DNA from 2 places in the Peribacillus sp. NPDC096447 genome. Region 2 is predicted to be linked to the other one. Evidence: predicted binding sites of a transcription regulator. Region 2 holds the regulator's gene; the other holds the start of a gene.
The links. Region 2 encodes Rex, which represses fermentation and respiration genes when NADH is low (regulators of the CRP and FNR family bind a similar motif). Its sites were predicted from a motif close to TTGTGAAATATTTCACAA; they were not measured.
Positions count from the first base shown of each region.

Region 1: a site for Rex is predicted at 6,326-6,343, ahead of qoxA (cytochrome aa3 quinol oxidase subunit II). Genes of this name have one in related genera too.

Region 1 is NZ_JBIWEV010000006.1:115,914-127,870, forward strand. It holds gene ACIQZD_RS20260 (ketoacyl-ACP synthase III) at 11-994, shown strand; partial or broken gene ACIQZD_RS20265 (cytosine permease) at 1,397-2,104, opposite strand; gene ACIQZD_RS20270 (hydrolase) at 2,186-2,542, opposite strand; gene ACIQZD_RS20275 (hypothetical protein) at 2,732-3,421, shown strand; gene ACIQZD_RS20280 (S1C family serine protease) at 3,618-4,853, shown strand; gene ACIQZD_RS20285 (hypothetical protein) at 5,104-5,418, shown strand; gene qoxA (cytochrome aa3 quinol oxidase subunit II) at 6,463-7,392, shown strand; gene qoxB (cytochrome aa3 quinol oxidase subunit I) at 7,466-9,412, shown strand; gene qoxC (cytochrome aa3 quinol oxidase subunit III) at 9,412-10,008, shown strand; gene qoxD (cytochrome aa3 quinol oxidase subunit IV) at 10,010-10,294, shown strand; gene ACIQZD_RS20310 (YfmQ family protein) at 10,602-11,051, shown strand; gene ACIQZD_RS20315 (BA3454 family stress response protein) at 11,578-11,835, opposite strand.
Region 2 is NZ_JBIWEV010000009.1:471-9,230, forward strand. It holds gene tsaE (tRNA (adenosine(37)-N6)-threonylcarbamoyltransferase complex ATPase subunit type 1 TsaE) at 125-577, shown strand; gene tsaB (tRNA (adenosine(37)-N6)-threonylcarbamoyltransferase complex dimerization subunit type 1 TsaB) at 577-1,269, shown strand; gene rimI (ribosomal protein S18-alanine N-acetyltransferase) at 1,292-1,744, shown strand; gene tsaD (tRNA (adenosine(37)-N6)-threonylcarbamoyltransferase complex transferase subunit TsaD) at 1,741-2,754, shown strand; gene abc-f (ribosomal protection-like ABC-F family protein) at 3,024-4,943, opposite strand; gene moaC (cyclic pyranopterin monophosphate synthase MoaC) at 5,076-5,582, shown strand; gene ACIQZD_RS23105 (redox-sensing transcriptional repressor Rex) at 5,616-6,275, shown strand; gene ACIQZD_RS23110 (YdiK family protein) at 6,303-6,515, opposite strand; gene ACIQZD_RS23115 (CPBP family intramembrane glutamic endopeptidase) at 6,512-7,237, opposite strand; gene groES (co-chaperone GroES) at 7,572-7,856, shown strand; gene groL (chaperonin GroEL) at 7,916-8,760, shown strand, end outside.

The DNA.
Region 1 (11,957 bases), on a different contig from region 2:
TGGCTATTCTATGTTCAAATCCAAAGCACGTATTACTGCGATAGGTTCGTATGTTCCTGAAAAAAGGTTAACAAATAAAGACTTAGAAAAAATGGTTGAAACCAATGATGAATGGATTGTTAAACGTACCGGTATTAAAGAACGAAGAATTGCACATGAAGAGGAGTTTACTAGTGATATAGGTTATAAAGCTGTAAAGGATTTAATGGAACGGTATGATAAATCTGTCGAAGATGTTGATATGATCATTGTCTGTACCTTTACTCCTGATTTCAACACTCCCAGTGTAGCATCTTTAGTCCAAGCAAAGCTAGGCATTAAGAATACTGGAGCTATTGATTTAAACGCTGCCTGTGCAGGATTTACTTATGGGCTGCATGTAGCTAATGGATTGGTAACATCTGGTTTAAACAAGAAAGTTCTTGTTATTGGAGCCGATACTTTATCAAAACTTATGGACTATGAAGATCGAGCCACTTGTATTTTATTTGGAGATGGCGGAGGAGCAGTTCTTGTAGAATATGATGAAAAACAGCCAAGTTTTATTTCTTCACATTTATATTCGGAGGGAGAAGGCGGAAAACATTTATATAGTACAAACCTATCGACACGTATAAATGGTGAAGACTTAAATAATAGTGGCAACCTGGTACAAAATGGACGTGAGGTTTATAAATGGGCTGTTACTACTGTTCCAAAAGGAATGCAAACTGTGATGAAAAATGCTGAATATCAATTGAATGATGTTGATTGGTTCGTACCGCATAGTGCAAATTTAAGAATGATTGAGTCAATATGTGATAGAAGTGGCTTTCCAATTGAGCGTACTTTATATAGCTTAGTGGAGTATGGAAATACTTCTTCAGCAACAATTCCATTATCTTTAGAAATAGGATTAAAAGAAGGGAAGCTCAGTGGTGGTGAGAAGGTTTTATTATATGGTTTCGGCGGTGGGTTAGCTCAAGCTGGATTGCTTATCAATTGGACCTTATAACACTACTTTCTAGTCAGGATAATTCAACAAGACCTTTATTTTTATTTTAGACAACTAGAGATATACCACAACATCCACTTTAAAAAAACAGAACCTTTGAACTGAAGTGAACCTAAATAGTTAGGCACTTTATTTAAACAGCCTTGAAGGCATGAACCCGGTAATCTACCGGCTCATGCCTTTTATTTTTACCTTGATTAGCTGATGCTTGTAGTATTTGATATTTTCTCTGGTTCTTGTTTGAAATGCTTTCTTGTGAAATGAATTTTTTTCCTTACAAGTACTCTAAACAGCATACATGTAATATTTCATTTATCGTATATTTTGGTCAAAAAAACTGCACCTCCAATTTGGGGTGCAGTTCATTTTAAGGTTCTCTGTTATCCGACACTTGATATTAATTTACTTAACACTAGCGTCTGTTTTCTCTATCGGACCATTCTCTTGTTTTATTGCATTTTCAGCGATATTCAACTTTTTTCTCATTGGGAAGTAATACAAAACAGCTGGGACAACTAAGCCAATAATCCAAGCGATATCTGCCCCTTCAAAGGCCTTGGCTATCGGTCCTACATAGAATGATGTGTTTATAAAAGGGATTTCCGCCAAGATTGATACTAGAAATGCCATACAAGTAATCCAATTTATTTTGCCATATTGACCGTTCACATCAAAAATATCTTTTACATTGTAATGGCCATGTCGCAGCAAATAATAATCAACAAGGTTGATGGATGTCCAGGGAATTAAAAAATAACTAATGAAAAAGATGAAATTCAAGAAAAAGGATAGGAAATTACTCTGACCTAGTAAGCACAAAACGGTACCTGCTACTGTTACACAGAATATCATTCCTATTCTTACTTTCGGTGTGACCTTTAATTTAATAAACGGTTCAATTGTTGTTATGGTTGCCATGAATGCTCCATATAGGTTAAAGACATTTATAGCAAGCTGTCCAAAGATGATTATAAAGAACATGATTATAGCAAAATTTCCAAACAGGCTGGCCAAGTTACCGCCAGAGTGATCAAGGAAGTTAGGAATCGCTATGGTTAAGGTTGCGCCTAATGTCATCATCCATATAGTCCCGATGACTGTGCCAGCGTAACATGTCCTCAAGGCTGCCTAAGTAAATAAAGTGTCTAACTTTTTGGGTTCACTTCAAATTTCAGGTTCTGTTTCTATTTCCTATTTGAACTTTTGCACTTCTTCTTGTCCCTCGAATTTGTTATCTTTCAATATGCCGATTTCTTCAATATGGTTTCGTGCTGTTTCATCCCCTAATTTATAAATGAGGGCATAAAGCCTTTTCATGGCTGCATCGTATTTATCATTTGCCCGGTCATGATGATAAAGAAGGTAGGGCACATGTGAACGGGCATATGCCTCCAGGTCATCTGTCCGGTGTTCCTCCAAGCATTGTTTCAATTCTGCAAGTTCCTCATCAGTTGCGTGTACAGTGAAGCTTGGATTCTCTTCAAGTTTTTGTCCAAGAACGTCGCCGCTGACCAAATCGACATGATAGGTCTGTTTTTCCTGCATCATTCTGTGCATCATCCTTTCAAGCGTTTATCTATTCTGTACCACTATTTGTAAAAAGTTAATCATCAATGTAAACATTTCCTTAATGAAAAAGATAGGAAATAGAGGTATCGGATTTCTTATCAAATGGTATAAGATGAATTTACAGAATAATATGGAAAATAAAGGAGTGATATAGTGAAGAGGTCAATCATGGTTATTTTTATTGTGTTGATTGCTTCAGGCTGCGTAACAAGGAATTATGATTCCAATATGGATTTAGGGAAAAGTCAGTTGAATGAAGAAAACTATTTAGAAGCCCACGAGGCATTTGAATTAGCTTATAAAGAAGCAAAAACACCGGAAGCAAAGGAATTTATGGTTCTTTCAGGTTTTCTGGCGAGTGGAATGAAGAAATACGACGATCAGGATTTTGATTCGGCCAAAAGCGATTTTGAAGAAGCGACCGCATATAAAGCAAAATACCGGGAAGGTAAACTAATGGTTTCAAAGGCGGTGGAAATGCAACCTGTATCAGACTCCGCCACGATAGAAGCAGTAGAGGGAAATGACGAGGCGGAGCCGGCGGAGGAAGCAACTGTGGACGGAACCAATGGATCCAAAATAGAAGATGAGGCGGCAACGGATACAATAGGCAAAGAAGAGAGCAAGGCTTCGGTTAGTACATTAAGTAAATCTCAGGCAGAGAAGCTAGTGAAGGATTATGTGGACATGGAAAATTTTCCGAAATTGAATATCGAATATGATCATGATGCCGAAAAGGGAGATTACATTTTTCATGTTTTCGAGGTGGATGAACCTAGTCAGAAAAGTGGCCACAAAACCACTTGGGGCTGGTATGGAGTGAATAAGAAGACTAAAGAAGTTTATGAAGTCTTGTAGGATAATTGTATGGTGGAATTGAAGGCCCCTGTTGAGGCCTTTTTAATTTGCAGCGCAGCAAAATACAGGATTCGATATAATTTTATACTTTTTGTAAAAATGTCGTCCTATTCTTTATTTCTTAAGAATTTTTTAATATTTCCTGTTTATGATTGAGTCAAGTAAAGGACAAAGGACAATCATAGGAGGGATAAAGATGGAGAATTATAATGGTGATGAGCAAGTCAGAGTGAAGGCAGAACGGAAAAAGGGTAAGTCTCTTTGGCTAACTAGCCTTGTTTCCGGAACGGTTGCTGCTATGGTTACATCGTCTGTATTTCTATTTGGCGGAGACTTTATAGATCAAGGGAATAGTTCAGTGAATGAGTCAACCGAAACAGCAGGTGTACAGCAACCGGAGAGTGTTGAAAAAGATAAAAGTGTCACGGCGGAAAAGTTATCGACGAGTACGGATTCAAATGATAGGGCAGAGATGGTCGAATCAGCATCCAAATCGATTGTCGGGGTCGTGAATTTACAGGAGATGCAAAACCAGAACCCGTACCAGCGGCAAAGCACGGAGAGCGAAACGGTTGAGAGCGGCACTGGTTCAGGGGTCATTTACAAAAAAGCTGGTGGGAAAGCCTATATCATCACGAACAATCATGTTATTGAAGGAGCTAAGGAAGTCGAAATTTCATTGTATGATGGACAAAAGACAACGGCAGCTGTTGTCGGGGCTGATGCTTTGACGGACTTAGCGGTTTTGACAATTGATGCCTCGATGGCACCTGAGGGAATTAAATTCGGGAATTCCGATAGCATGCGTCCAGGTGAAGAAGTATTGGCAATTGGCAATCCTCTTGGACTTGATTTTTCACGATCGGTTACACAAGGGATCGTCAGTGCGACCGGACGCTCCATTTCAGTTGATACATCGGACGGGGAGTGGGAACTTGATGTCCTTCAAACAGATGCAGCGATCAACCCCGGCAACAGCGGCGGTGCATTGATCAACACCGCTGGGGAAGTGATCGGGATAAACAGTTTGAAGATTTCCGAAAATGGTGTGGAAGGCTTAGGGTTTGCCATACCAAGTAATGATGTGATTCCAATTGTTACGGAACTGATTAAAAATGGAAAAATCACGCGGCCATATTTAGGAGTCAGCTTGGCCAGTATAGAAGAACTACCGCAATATTACCTTCAAAATGTTCCAGAAGCTGCTAAATCCGGCGTAATGGTGACGAGTATAGAGGCGGGCTCGGCTGCGGCGAATGGAGGGCTTATGCAACAGGATATCATCGTTGAGATTGATGGAACGAAAATTGATACCGCGGCAGCATTAAGGAAATACTTATATTCAGATAAGAAGATCGGCGATAAAGTAAAGGTTAAAGTATATCGAGGCACTGAAGAGAAAACGGTAACGATCACCTTGCAAAAACCATAGAGGTAAGGCCCCTGATTATTATCAGGGGTCTTATATTGGGATTTTTTTATAGTATACAGTAGGGTAATGTCGGAAAAATAGATAGTGTATTTGCACTGTTTTTGCAGTTTGTTCATATAGTCATGAATACCTAAAAGTGAATGGTGGCGTCTTCTATTTGTCAAGGTTTTCATCGTGGATATGTTAAAAAATAGAAAAGATTTGACAAATTTGTGAAATGTCATAAAATAGAAAGAAAGGGGATGAAATTATGGAAGCTAATCAGAAGATGTTAGATGCAGTGAAATGGGTATCGGGCACAGGCTGTGTAATCGGAATTATTATTTTTGCTTTAAGTTTCTTTGTAAGCGATTACAATAAGGATTATATATTTACCGCTGTTGGAATCGCCATCACATTAAGCGCAGCTGCCATTTTTCTAGTTGGTATATTTTTTGTCCTGACAGAAGAAATGGTAATGAATACACATAAAGGCGAAAGAATTGAACCGGAAACGACTAAAATCATAAAAATGAAAACAAAGGCTAAAGCTCCAACAAAAAGAAGTACAGAATTCAGTAACTAAAACGAGGAATATAGCGCAATATACTGTTTTTCTAAACAAAACTAGTTGTTCTTTTGCCTAACTTGCTGAATTTGAGTCAACTTGATCTCATTCGATGAATGCGCTTTCATTTTATGTATGATCAGAATCGAACTACCAATTTGTTACATTTTAATTCAATACAATATACTGCACTTGTCATTGCCAAACACACGATGTGCTTGACATCCAAACAAACTGCCTGCACGCCAGGAAATTCTCACTTACATTTTAAACTATATCCACGAGAAAAGGACACTTTTAAGAAGTCCTTTTTTTGTGGATTTTTTTCTATGTAATTTTAATTGATAATTCAAAAGGGATACAGGCATCAATATGGGGTTATTGGTCAGTGGGTTTTGCGATAGAACCACCAAACCTGAATTACTTCTACCACGACTATTGCTAAACGGCTGTTTAAAAATAATGACAGGGCATAAGGATTGCGAAAGAACCCAATTTCATTTCAAACTCGTTGTTTCCTTATATATATATAATATTGACCTGTGTTTGATCATAAGAGTATTGAAGCATGGAGACAACATCGTGTTTAATGTGTCTACCATTTACCAACCTCCATGGCCGAGTGAAAAAAATCCGTTTTAAATAATGTTTTCTAACGATAAATACCTAATTGACAGGATAGGTAATATAATTCATAATCTTTAAGAGTTTTGAGGCAATATACACGGTGAATATAATGTGAAATTTTTATTTCATTATATTAGAGTAATATTAAACGGAAAGAGGATCGGTAATATATGCAATCCTGTACTGATAAGTGAATTTTCATAGACAAGATATGAAACATTTATTATATTTCATTTGCTGAAGATTATCGAACATTTCAGTTCATTTACCATCTTCTTACTGCTCTTTAATGAACTTTATGTGACAGATGTCACTTTGTATTGTCTTTTTTTAGACTTGGGATTAATATTGGTATGTCGGGGTTTGTGAACATGGTAACACTTTGTCCGAATAATTACCAATTGGAATTTTATTATGTAAGAAAGGGGTAGTACTATGAAAATAAAATGGGCTCTATTAACTATACTTTTTACTATTGCCACTGTGCTAACCGGTTGCGATAACCCATTAATGGTCTTGGACCCTAAAGGGCCAGTAGCTGCAACACAAGCAGATGTTATTATGATTTCGATATGGACAATGTCCTTTGTCGTCCTTGTCGTTATGGTACTGTATATCTTCATGATAATGAAATATCGTGCTTCCAAACAACGTGATGATTATGAACCGCCTCATATAGAAGGAAGTAAGGTTCTTGAAATAATTTGGGTTGCGATCCCAATTTTGATCGTCGCTTTCCTATCCGTTGTTACTGTTAAAACAACAAATGAAGTTGAGGCAACACCTAAAGGATACGGTGATCAAGAACCTTTAATTATTTACGCTTCATCTTCCAACTGGAAGTGGCATTTTAGTTATCCGGAAGAAGATATCGAAACAGTCAACTATCTGTTTTTACCTACTAACCGACCAATTGAATTTAAACTTTACTCATACGGTCCAATCTCAAGTTTCTGGATTCCGCAACTTGGAGGACAAAAATACGCGATGTCGGACATGGTTAATACGTTGCACTTAGCAGCTGACGTACCAGGAGAGTATATGGGTCGAAATTCAAACTTCAGTGGTTCAGGTTTTGCTCAGCAAACGTTCAACGTTAATGTACTGTCTGCAGAAGAATACGATAAGTGGGTAGATGAAATTAAAGCTACTGCTAAACCGATTACTGAGGAAAAATTCAATGAATTATTAAAACCTGGTCATGTGGGACAATCCACTTTCACTGGAACTCACTTAGAGTTTTCTCCAGCTCCTGAAGGGGAAAATGCTGGTCATGACCACGGATCCTCTGATACGGAAGAAACTGATTCCAAGGATTCACACGAGGAACATTCAGAACACAGCAACATGAATCATGATCACTAAGAATTAATTTCGTTCGATAAAACAACTAGGTTTACAAGATAAGGAATATTTTCCTGAAAGGAGTCACAAAAGTATGGATTACTTTGATCGATTTGCCGTACCTCATCCAAGTCCTGCGATTTATGCATCCATGGTTGCCATTGGTTTAACCATGATTGCGGTTGTTGCCGGAATTACCTATTTTAAAAAATGGGGTTACTTATGGCGTGAGTGGTTAACAACGGTTGACCATAAACGTATTGGTATCATGTACATCTTGGCAGCACTGCTTATGCTCTTCCGTGGTGGCGTGGATGCTCTTATGATGCGTGCTCAAACGGCTATTCCAGATAACGGTCTTTTGGATGGACAGCATTATAATGAGGTATTTACAACACACGGGGTCGTCATGATCCTGTTCATGGCTATGCCATTTATCATTGGGTTAATGAACATTGTTACACCATTGCAAGTTGGAGCGCGTGACGTAGCATTCCCACGTCTGAACGCAGTAAGCTTCTGGTTATTCTTCATGGGGGCAATGCTATTTAACATCTCTTTCGTAGTCGGTGGTTCTCCTGATGCAGGCTGGACATCTTACTTCCCGCTTGCAGGTAACGATTTCAGTGAATCAGTAGGTTCGAACTATTACGCGATTTCACTTCAAATTGCAGGTATCGGTACATTACTGACTGGTATCAACTTTATCGTAACAATCTTGAAAATGAGAGCACCTGGCATGACCTTAATGAAAATGCCAATGTTCACATGGTCTATCTTGATCACAAACTTCATCATCGTTTTCGCTTTCCCTGTATTGACAGTGGCACTTGCGTTGATGACAATGGATCGTCTATTCGGAACTCAATTCTTTACGATGGCCAATGGCGGTAGCGATATGCTTTGGGCGAACTTGTTCTGGGTTTGGGGACATCCTGAAGTTTATATAGTAATTCTTCCAGCTTTCGGTATTTACAGTGAAATCATTTCGACATTTGCACGTCGTAACCTGTACGGATATAATTCGATGGTTATCTCCATGGTAGCTATTTCTACTTTATCTTTCATTGTATGGGCTCACCATTTCTATACAATGGGTCACGGTGCAATGGTTAATGGTATCTTCTCGATTACCACGATGGCAATTGCCGTCCCGACTGGTGTTAAGATCTTCAACTGGTTGTTCACACTTTGGAAAGGTAAAATCGTATTTACCGTTCCAATGCTATACTCTTTAGCTTTCATTCCGATTTTCACGCTCGGTGGGGTAACAGGGGTAATGCTTGCCATGGCAAGTGCTGACTACCAATACCATAATACAATGTTCTTAGTAGCTCACTTCCACTACGTATTGATTCCAGGTACTGTATTTGCCGTACTTGCCGGTTTTACGTACTGGTGGCCAAAAATGTTCGGTTTCATGTTGAGCGAAAAAATTGGGAAATGGTCGTTCTGGTTCATTACAATCGGCTTTAATGTAACATTCTTCCCGATGTTCATCACTGGTTTAGATGGGCAGGCACGTCGTATGTATACGTACTCTGAATCAACAGGGTATGGTCCATTGAATATGCTCTCTTTCGTTGGAGCGATTGGCTTGGCAATAGGTTTTGCACTTATTGTGTACAATATCTATTGGAGTACTCGTTATGCATCAAGAAATATTTCGAACGATCCATGGGATGCGCGTTCTCTAGAGTGGGCTACACATACACCAATCCCTGAATATAACTTTGCAGTTGTACCAACAGTTGATTCTACAGAAGCATTCTGGGATTCAAAGAAAAAAGGCTTTAAATTATTTGGTGGTAAAGTAGAAAAAATTCATATGCCAAATAACAGTGGCGTGCCGTTTATCATGAGCTGTATCTTCTTCGTTTGGGGATTTGCATTGGTATTCAGCATGTGGATCATTGCAATCATTGCAACGATCGGTATCTTTGCTTGTATGATTCACCGTTCATTCGAAAAAGATCACGGTCGTTATATCTCTGTTGAAGAGATCGAAGAAACTGAAAATAAATTGCGAGGTGCTAAGTAATGAAAATAGATAACTCGCTGCCACTAGAATATAGCACGGAAGAAAATCGCTTAAAGATTTTTGGATTCTGGATTTTCCTAGGAGCAGAAATAGCTCTTTTCGCTACACTGTTCGCCACTTATTTTGTATTGGTTGACGGAACTGGAAATGGTCCAACAGGGGAACATCTTTTTAAACTCCCAACCCTGATGTTCCAAACAATCTTTCTTTTAACCAGTAGTTTTACCATAGGTCTTGGAATCAATGCAATGAGACTTGGCAGACAGAAAGCAACGATTGGTTTCTTCATTATCACCCTTATTCTTGGTTTAGGCTTCTTGGGAGTCGAAATTTATGAATTCGTGGAGTATGTTCATGAAGGAGCAACCATTCAAACAAGTGCTTTCTTATCTAGTTTGTTTACATTACTAGGTACCCATGGAGCTCACGTTACACTTGGTTTATTCTGGGGAACCTTCATCGTCATGCAGATCAAAAAGCGCGGTATGACTCCAGAAACAACAAACAAGGCTTTCATCTTTTCACTTTACTGGCATTTCTTGGACGTTGTCTGGATCTTCATCTTCAGTTTCGTCTACCTGAAAGGAATGATGTAATATGAAAGAATTATTCCCACGGGGCCAAGTTATGGGATTTGCGTTTTCTCTAGTCCTGACTTTGGTCGCACTATCAGTTATTATGTATGATCTCTCACTAAAAATGGCTATGATCATCCTTCTTGTTACAGCTTTCATGCAAGCTGCACTGCAATTAGTTATGTTCATGCACGCAGGTGAGTCTGAAGATAAAGCATCGATTTACACAAACGTATATTACGGATTGTTCGTTGCATTGGTTACAATTTTCGGTACAATGCTAACAATGATTTGGGGATATCAATAATCGATTCCGGAAAAGCTGGGCGTCTTGATGACGCCCAGCTTTTTTGTATTTTAATAAATATAAATTCTTATACCGACCCATCCATCTCATTCATGGAAATTTGTTAAGAAGGATGTGGATGAAACCATTTTGTTTAGTATAACCATTTCGGAACATTATATTTATAAAGGGAAATTGTATTTAAGTACAATGTTTTACCAAAGTAAAACGTTAATAGAACGGACACATCTTCTAAGAAAAACTGCAAGCCCTATTGATATAATAAGTTATATAAGAATTAATTTATAAATGTAGCGGAGATGATGAATTGACATTGCCGGTTTTGATTTTGACAATTATCTTAAGCTTGATAAAAATATTGGTTTCCTGTCTTCCAACCGATGCAGTTAATTGGATTATCAGCAAATTTAAAATACACTCAGAAATTAGTGGCGGGAATGCGATCGTATCCTTTGACGGAAAACGTTTGGAAGGTGAAGAAAAAATTCAAGTTATTAATCATTTTAATAACGCCAGGTTTTTGAAGAAAAATCATATATTCCCGGGTAACGAGCAATTGTTTTTACATCCAGAGGACAGTGGGACTCCATTAGTCATTGATACTAAAATAGGCAAAATTGATGTTAAGTTATTTGTGTACATTTACAATGAACGCGTGGATGTAGTTAAACAGTACAAGAAGAAAGTCATTTCTTATAGTCTGTTTTCCGATAGCCTCCAAGAACGATCCGTGCCATTAATAAGTAATTTAGCTTAAAAGAACATTAAGAGGACGGTCCTTAAAAGACCGTCTTTGGGGTTGTAGACAAAAGGGGTTTTACCTAAAATTTCAAAACAAAGTTGATTGGAACGGGTGCGAGACTCCTGCGGGAAAAGCGCGTCGAGGGGAGACCCCACAGGCACAAGGCGCCGAGGAGGCTCCTGGACCGCCCGCGGAAAGCGAGTGCCTGGAGTGGAAATCGACGTTCGAGGTTTTATAAACCCTCATAAAAACTGAGACATACTTGATTTTCATCGAGTTTGTCTACAGTCTGAAAGAAGGCCCTTAAAAAGACCGTCTTTTTTATAAGTCTTTTATTGTATAATCCCATTTCATTTAGGTGCTTTTTTCATTAAAATTCTAAATTACTTGTTATTCAGACTGACGACTGAATTTTAGTGTCTTTGTGTTTTTAAGTGGGAGGGAATTGCTAAAGAGGGTCTTTAATGGTGCATATGAAAAATATTTTGGATATTATTTAATGGTAATAAAAAAGCAGGTATCTATTACGATGCCTGCCTTCTTACGCTTTCCATTGTTTTTCAACTTGATGAAGGGCTTGTTGTAAAATTACTTCATGATCTGTACCCGGTTTAGCAAGGACGTTAGTTTGATAAGATTTTCCTTGGAAATCAACTGTTACTGTAACTTTTACCATTATGCATCTTTCCTTTCTTGATTCCGAATTAAATGAGGTGGTTGTACCTATTTCTTTAATACCCGTGGCAGAGGATTTTTCAAACATTTCAAAAGTTGTAAAATCTAAAGAATTAATATTCAAAATTATCTGATATTTTTAAGGATGTGTCAACATTTTTTTTTTTGACCTACCCCATTTCCCGTTTAAATAAAAAACGACCTGGCTTGTACACATGACAGCCAGGTTGTTTTTGTAAACGAACT
Region 2 (8,760 bases):
TTTGTTTCTTCTTTTGAAACAAGGTAAACTACATATAGAATGGTTTTTGTTCCATAATATTGCGTTTATGGTTCTAGACATGAACTATAGGACGTTTCCTAATAATGATAAAGGTGATTGATATATGCAACATGTTGAATGGATTTCTCAGAGTGAGGAAGAAACAGCGCAATTTGCGCATAGATTGGCTCAAAAGCTTTCCAGTGGAGATGTGCTGGCTTTAGAAGGTGACTTGGGTGCAGGGAAGACGGCATTCACAAAAGGGCTGGCTAAAGGATTAGGTGTTACCAGAATGGTGAATAGCCCTACCTTTACGATAATAAAGGAATACATGGGTCGCTTGCCTTTATATCATATGGATGTCTATCGGGTAAGTGAATCGGAAGAAGATCTAGGCTTTGATGAATATTTTGATGGTGATGGTGTGACTGTCGTTGAATGGGCCCATTTAATAAAGGATCACCTTCCAGAGGAAATCTTGACCATTTATATCTATCGTCTGGGCGATACCAGCCGGCGTATTGTTTTGGAAGCCAAAGGCGAACGATATGTAAAGTTATGTAAGGAGATTATTTGATGAAGGTTTTAGCTATAGATACATCGAATTTCACATTAGGGATTGCACTGGTAAATGAGAATCAAGTAATTGGTGAGTATACGACGAACCTAAAGAAAAATCATTCGGTGCGGGTAATGCCGGCAATTGAGACACTGCTGAGGGATTGTGATACTAAACCGAAAGAACTGACTAAGATAGTGGTCGCTCAAGGTCCAGGCTCATATACAGGGGTCAGGATTGGAGTGACGATTGCGAAAAGCTTGGCCTGGACGCTTCAAATTCCCTTATCAGGTGTTTCCAGCTTAGAGGTTTTAGCAGCTAATGGTCGTTATTTTAACGGGGTGATCTCTCCTTTGTTCGATGCAAGAAGAGGGCAGATTTATACTGGATTATATGAAATGGAAAAGGACTCTTTAAAGACAGTCATTGAAGATTGTAATATTCTATCCTCTGAGTGGGCGAATCAATTGAAGGAATTAAATCGTCCTGTTTTATTTGTTGGTCAAGATGTGGACATCCATCGGGATGCAATTACGGATGCATTAGGGGAATTGGCGGTATTTGCTCCGGTACAGTCATATAATTCAAGGCCAAGCGAACTTGCCTTCATTGGTCTTGATAAGACTGAAGTGGATGTTCACCAGTTTGTACCGAATTATATCCGCATGGCTGAAGCAGAAGCTAAGTGGCTTGAACAGCAGGGGAAATAAACAAGGAAAGCGACCGATTATTATGAGTAAAACATTGACGTTCCGAAAGATGAATACGGAAGATATCGACCAAGTGCTAAACGTGGAAAAGCAGTCCTTTACTTTGCCTTGGAGCCGGGAAGCTTTTTTTAATGAATTGAATCATAATCAATATGCTGTATACATGGTGATAGAGGATGAAGGGAAAATCGCCGGTTATTGCGGTGCCTGGATCGTCATTGATGAATCGCACATTACCAATATAGCGATATTGCCAGAATACCGAGGGCAAAAGCTAGGAGAAGCTTTGCTCAGGAAGATGATTGAAATCTCCATTTCGATGGGTGTGGTGAGGATGACGCTTGAGGTCCGTGTCAGTAATGCAGTAGCCATTTCGCTCTATGAAAAACTAGGTTTCCAAAAGGGCGGAATCCGAAAAAATTATTATACAGACAATCAAGAAGATGCTTATGTTATGTGGGTGAATTTTTCATGAAAAAAGATCAATTTATATTAGGTATTGAAACGAGCTGCGATGAAACTGCGGCAGCTGTCATAAAAAATGGTACGGAGATACTTAGTAATGTCGTGGCTTCACAAATCGAAAGCCATAAACGTTTTGGCGGTGTCGTCCCTGAAATAGCTTCCCGTCATCATGTAGAACAAATTACGATTGTTCTTGAAGAAGCACTGCTGCATGCCGGTGTGACATATGAAGACTTGGATGCCATTGCCGTTACAGAAGGACCCGGCCTTGTTGGGGCACTATTAATAGGCGTGAATGCGGCGAAGGCTGTAGCTTTCGCACATGGAATACCGATTGTCGGTACGCATCATATCGCTGGTCATATCTATGCAAATCGGCTTATTCAGGAGATCGAATATCCTGCGCTTTCTTTAGTCGTTTCGGGAGGTCATACGGAATTGGTGCTTTTAGAAGAGCCAGGTTCGTTCAAGGTGATAGGGGAGACGCGGGATGATGCAGCAGGAGAGGCGTATGATAAAGTGGCTCGAACATTGGGGCTCCCTTATCCTGGCGGTCCTCATATCGATAGGCTTGCGCAAGAAGGCTCACCAACTTTGAAACTGCCTAGGGCATGGTTGGATGGCAGCTATGACTTTTCTTTCAGCGGGTTGAAATCGGCGGTGATCAACACTTTGCATAATGCAGAACAGCGCGGGGAAAAAATCGAACCTAAAGATTTAGCGGCAAGTTTCCAAGCAAGCGTGATAGAAGTGCTTGTAATGAAAGCTGTAAAAGCTGCAAAGGAATATAATGTGAAGCAGGTATTGCTTGCTGGAGGAGTTGCGGCAAATAAAGGCCTTAGGGAAGCATTAACGGAAGCTTTTAAGGATTTACCTATGGATATATCCATTCCGCCCCTCTATCTTTGTACGGACAATGCCGCCATGATCGGTGCTGCTGGCAGTGTCATGTTTGAAAAAGGAAAACGATCTGGTTTGGATTTGAACGGAAATCCTGGATTGGATATAGAAGCATTTTAATTGACGAGAAGACAGGATCCCACACTTTCGGCATCCTGTCTTTTTAGCGTGTTAATAAAATAATAGAATATTCTGTGGATAAAGTTTTTTTGATCATCATACTGCATGTGTATAAAGCGGTGTTTTTGTGGATAAGTGGATATGTTTCTGTGGGTAATGTGCATAACTCGAATTATTGGCTAATGAACGGTAAGTGGATTGTTAACAAGTTTGTGGATAACTTTTTAATTTGAAGTGAAAAAGACCGAGTCGATTGACCCGGTCTTTTGTCATTCTTCCAGTTCAGCCCATTCTTCGAGCAGCTGGTCCAATTTTTCCTGTGCATTATCAAGCTTTGTTTGGACTTCCATCACTTTTTCGTGGTCCTGAAAAACATTTGGATCGCAAAGGAGGTCATTATATTCGCTTATTTCGGTTTCAAGACGCTCCATGGCTGCCTCGATTTCCTCAATGCGCCGTTTTCGCTGGCGTTCTGCTTTTTTTGCTTCTTTATCAATTTTGTAATTTGTTTTTTCTACAGCTGCATCTAAAGTTTTAGCCTGATCCTGCTGTTCAAGTGCTTGGATTTCCGCTTGCTCCTGTTTTTTCTCTAAATAGTAATCATAATCACCGAGGAATTCTTCGTTGCCGTCTTTGGAGAGCTCTATCACTTTCGTTGCTATCCGATTTATGAAATAACGGTCATGTGAGACGAAAAGAATAGTTCCCGGATAATCGATCAATGCGTTTTCAAGCACCAATTTACTATCGAGGTCCAAATGGTTCGTTGGTTCATCAAGAATTAAAAAATTACCTTTTTGCATCATCATTTTGGCTAGAGCAAGCCGAGCCTTTTCGCCCCCGCTTAGTGTGGAAACGGTTTTCAAAACATCGTCCCCGCTAAATAGGAAATTACCGAGTACGGTGCGGATGTCCTTTTCCGGTTTAAGGGGATAGTCGTCCCATAATTCATTGAGTACGCGTTTATTGGAAACAAGGTTAGCCTGTTCTTGATCGTAGTAGCTGACTTCTACGTTCGTTCCAAAACGGAACTCCCCAGAAAGTGCAGGCAGCTTAGAAATGATCGTTTTCAATAAAGTTGATTTCCCAACTCCATTTGGGCCAACAAGAGCTATGCTCTCTCCTTTTGTCATCCGGGAATTTATATTCCTTGATACCGTTTCCCCTTCGTATCCGATAGCCAAGTCCTGGAGGTGGAGCACTTCATTTCCGCTTTGCCTTTCAATCTGGAAAGAAAAATTCGCGGATTTTTCATCACCTTGCGGCTTGTCCAATACATCCATCTTTTCGAGCTGTTTGCGTCGGCTTTGTGCTCTTTTCGTGGTCGAAGCCCTTGTGATATTACGTTGGACAAAGTCGCGAAGCTTTTCGATTTCCCCTTGCTGTTTCTCGAACAGTTTCATGTCCCGCTCATAATCTTCCGCTTTTCCCTCTAGGTAAGAACTATAATTACCATGGTATTTTTTCATGTTATTCCGGGAAATCTCATATACCAGGTTTACTACTTTATCTAAAAAATAGCGGTCATGGGAAACAATGAGCACAGCTCCCTGGTAGCTTTGTAAATATTGTTCAAGCCAAGTCAGGGTTTCGATATCCAAATGGTTCGTCGGCTCATCCAGAATCAATATATCAGGTTTCCTTAAAAGCAGCTTTCCTAATGCAAGCCTTGTTTTTTGCCCGCCGCTTAAAGTGGAAATTGGGGTAGAATAGTCAAAGTCAGCAAACTGAAGGCCATGCAATACGGAACGGATATCCGCTTCATATTGATAACCGCCCTTCTCTTTGAATTCCACCATCAAAGTGTCGTATTCATTCAGCACTTTTTGGTAAATCGTTTCGTTTTCAAAGATGTCAGGTCTGGCCATATCAGCCTCAAGGCGACGCAGTTCCTTTTCCTGCTCTATAAGGTCCGTGAATACAGTCAGCATCTCATCCCAAATGGTCAGTTCGGATTCCAATCCCGTATCCTGGGCCATATAGCCGATAGTGACGCCTTTTGGTTTGATAATTTCACCGCCATCATGGGAAAGCTGCCCGGCTATTATTTTTAGCAGAGTGGATTTTCCGGCGCCATTTCGGCCGACAAGTGCAATTCGATCTTTATTTTGAACTTCGAGCTTCACATTTGATAAAATAAGTTCAGCTCCATAATATTTCGATAGTTGATTGATTTGTAATAAAATCATAGATTTCACCTCAATTGATTATAGTTAGTGTAACGTATTTTAGTTATTATCGGCAACAGCTTGATTCCATGGTAAACAAAAGCTATTACATAAAGTGGAATAATAGTGTATGATTTAGGAGGGGTTACTTAAATGGGAGAATTAACGCATTTTAATGAACAGGGCAGGGCCAAAATGGTCGATGTGAGTGCTAAGCCTGAAACAACCCGGACGGCAGTAGCTCAATCGAGCATTTTATTGAATGATGAAATATATGAATTGGTCACGAACCAGAAAATGAAAAAAGGTGATGTACTGGCTGTTGCACAGGTTGCAGGAATAATGGCCAGCAAAAATACATCCAATATCATTCCGATGTGCCATCCCATTGCTCTGCAAGGGGTCAATATAGCCTTTGAGTGGGAAAAAGAAGAACATGGATACAGGCTTAGGATTGAAACGGAAGCTAAGACAAAAGGGAGTACAGGTGTGGAAATGGAAGCGTTAACAGCTGCATCCGTGACTGCCTTGACTGTTTATGACATGTGTAAGGCCATTGATAAGGGAATGGTGATAGGGCCTACATTCTTAGTGGAGAAAACAGGCGGAGTTTCCAGTAACGATTATAAAAGACAAGTAAAACAAGCAGATAGAGATTAAGTTGAAAAGCATGTGTGAAGGCGGGGAAGAACAATGAACCATGACCCAAAGATACCGCAGGCAACAGCCAAAAGGTTGCCATTGTATTATCGATTTTTAAAGAACTTACATTCCTCAGGCAAACAAAGAGTTTCCTCGGCAGAGCTAAGCGAAGCTGTAAAAGTGGATTCTGCCACCATACGCCGTGATTTTTCCTACTTTGGCGCGCTTGGGAAAAAAGGCTACGGCTACAATGTCAATTATTTATTATCCTTCTTTAGAAAAACACTTGATCAAGATGAATTGACCAAAGTCGCTTTAATCGGGGTAGGAAATTTAGGAACCGCTTTTTTAAATTACAATTTCATGAAAAATAATAATACAAAAATTGAAATGGCTTTCGAAGTTTCTGAAGAAAAAGTCGGCAAGCGAATAGCTGATGTGCCCATCTATCATATGGATCAAATCGATACACTATTGCAGGAAAATAATATCACTGCGGCTATATTGACCGTGCCTGCACAGGTAGCCCAGACGATAACCGATCGTCTAGTCAAAGCTGATATAAAAGGAATATTGAATTTTACACCTGCAAGGCTGACCGTGCCTGCATCCATAAGGGTTCACCACATTGACCTGGCCGTGGAGCTTCAGTCGCTCATCTACTTCCTGAAACATTATCCGGTAGTGGAAGAAGCCGCATTGGAGGAATAAAAAAACGCTGCATCTTTGCAGCGTTTTTTATTTTTTCTTATTTTTTTGTGCTGCTTTAATCTTAAAGTGCAGCATGATCATGCGTAAGCCCGATCCAAAGTCAAGAGTCGCAATAAGGACAAGTATGTAGGCGAAGAGCCCCCATCCAGAAGAATTGACGGTTTGAATCGCGATAGCGGTAAAAAGAGCTCCTAAGCCTGCATAGATGATGCCCATGAATAAGGGTGATTGACGTTTCATAATAAACCTCCGATGAAGGCCTGTGCAGTATCTATCATCTTCTCTATATCCTCCCGATATACAACTTGAAGGATGATAACAAGCGTATTCATCGCAATATGCGCGCTCATTGATACGAGAATGCGGCCTGTTTTTGCATAAAGGAAAGCAAAAGTGAAGCCCATTGCCGTATATAAAAGAAGATGTTCAAATTCACCATGCGCCAAGCCGAAAATAACTGAGCTGATTAGAGCTGAAATAAAGAAGTTAAAGCGTTTATGAAGTGATCCGAAAATGATTTTCCGGAAAATTAATTCTTCCAATATAGGTCCAATTACTGAAGTGACGAAAATGACCATGGGGACTTTGTAAATGAGTGAAATGAGCTGCTGCGTATTTTCAGATTCAGACTCCACCCCAAGCATTTGTTCAATGCTGCCGGCAATGCTTTGCGCAAAAAAAGCCATGAACACTCCTGCAATTGCCCATAATATGGACATCGAAACGGAAGTTTGATTTCTCGTGTCCAACTTTTCCCTCATATCTTTTCTCATTAAAAAAAGAATCAAGAATAAAGCAGCGAGAAAACTGAAAACTATCCAGTATGCTGCAGATTTCACTTGGAGTTCATCAGCCGGCATTCCGGTATAAGACCCGATCAGCATGAAAATGGGTACCCCAACAATACTGGATAATTGCATGGCAATATAGGTGATGATGACGAACCAATATTCTTTTTTCAAAAATGAAAACTCCTTTTATAGTCACCCATTCCGCTCGGAACGTTCCTGATATGGGGACAAGCTATAAACGCATACTCCAAAATGGTATCAAAAATTGAGGCAGAACACCACTTAAAGGTACCCCTAACATAACATTTAAATAACTTTGTTAAGGAAATCATTATGCTAAAGTAGTTTACCCGTAATTTATCAGAAATTAATAAAAAATTTTCAATAAGATACTTGCAAAAAAGGCTCGGTTTATTTAATATTATAAATGTGTTAGCACTCGATGATGAAGAGTGCTAATAATCATGTAACAAATTATCAAGAGAATATGAGGAGGTTGTTTCACTTGTTAAAACCATTAGGTGATCGCGTTATTATTGAACTAGTTCAAACTGAAGAAAAAACTGCAAGCGGTATTGTTCTTCCTGATACTGCTAAAGAAAAGCCACAAGAAGGTAAGGTAGTAGCAGTTGGTACTGGCCGTGTCCTTGAAAATGGCGAACGTGTTGCTTTAGAGGTTGCCCAAGGCGATCTAATTATCTTCTCAAAATATGCAGGTACTGAAGTTAAATACGAAAACACTGAATACTTAATTTTACGTGAAAGCGACATTCTAGCTGTTATCGGCTAATTATACATCATACTTAACTGAACGAAAATTTTCTTAAAATTTTAGGGAGGTACTTATAAATGGCTAAAGAAATTAAATTTAGTGAAGAAGCTCGCCGCTCCATGCTTCGTGGTGTGGATGCACTTGCAGATGCAGTTAAAGTAACGCTTGGACCAAAAGGTCGTAACGTGGTTCTTGAGAAAAAATTCGGTTCACCGCTTATCACTAATGACGGTGTGACGATCGCTAAAGAAATCGAATTGGAAGATGCATTCGAAAACATGGGTGCGAAATTGGTTGCTGAAGTAGCAAGCAAAACAAACGACGTAGCTGGTGACGGTACAACGACTGCAACGGTTCTTGCACAAGCGATGATCCGCGAAGGTCTTAAAAACGTAACAGCTGGTGCTAACCCAATGGGTATCCGTAAAGGAATCGAGAAAGCGGTCAATACTGCAATCGCAGAATTGAAAGCCATTTCCCAACCTGTTGAAAACAAAGAATCAATCGCACAAGTTGCTGCCATCTCTTCAGCTGATGAAGAAGTGGGCCAACTGATTGCGGAAGCAATGGAGCGCGTTGGTAACGACGGCGTCATCACAATCGAAGAGTCTAAAGGTTTCACAACTGAATTGGACGTAGTAGAAGGTATGCAGTTCGATCGCGGATATGCATCTCCATACATGGTTACTGATTCAGATAAAATGGAAGCTGTCCTTGAGAATCCATATATCTTGATCACAGATAAAAAAATCACGAATATCCAAGAAATCCTTCCTGTACTTGAGCAAGTTGTTCAGCAAGGTAAACCGCTATTATTGATTGCTGAAGATGTAGAAGGCGAAGCGCTTGCAACTCTTGTTGTGAACAAACTTCGTGGAACATTCAACGCTGTTGCGGTTAAAGCTCCTGGATTCGGTGACCG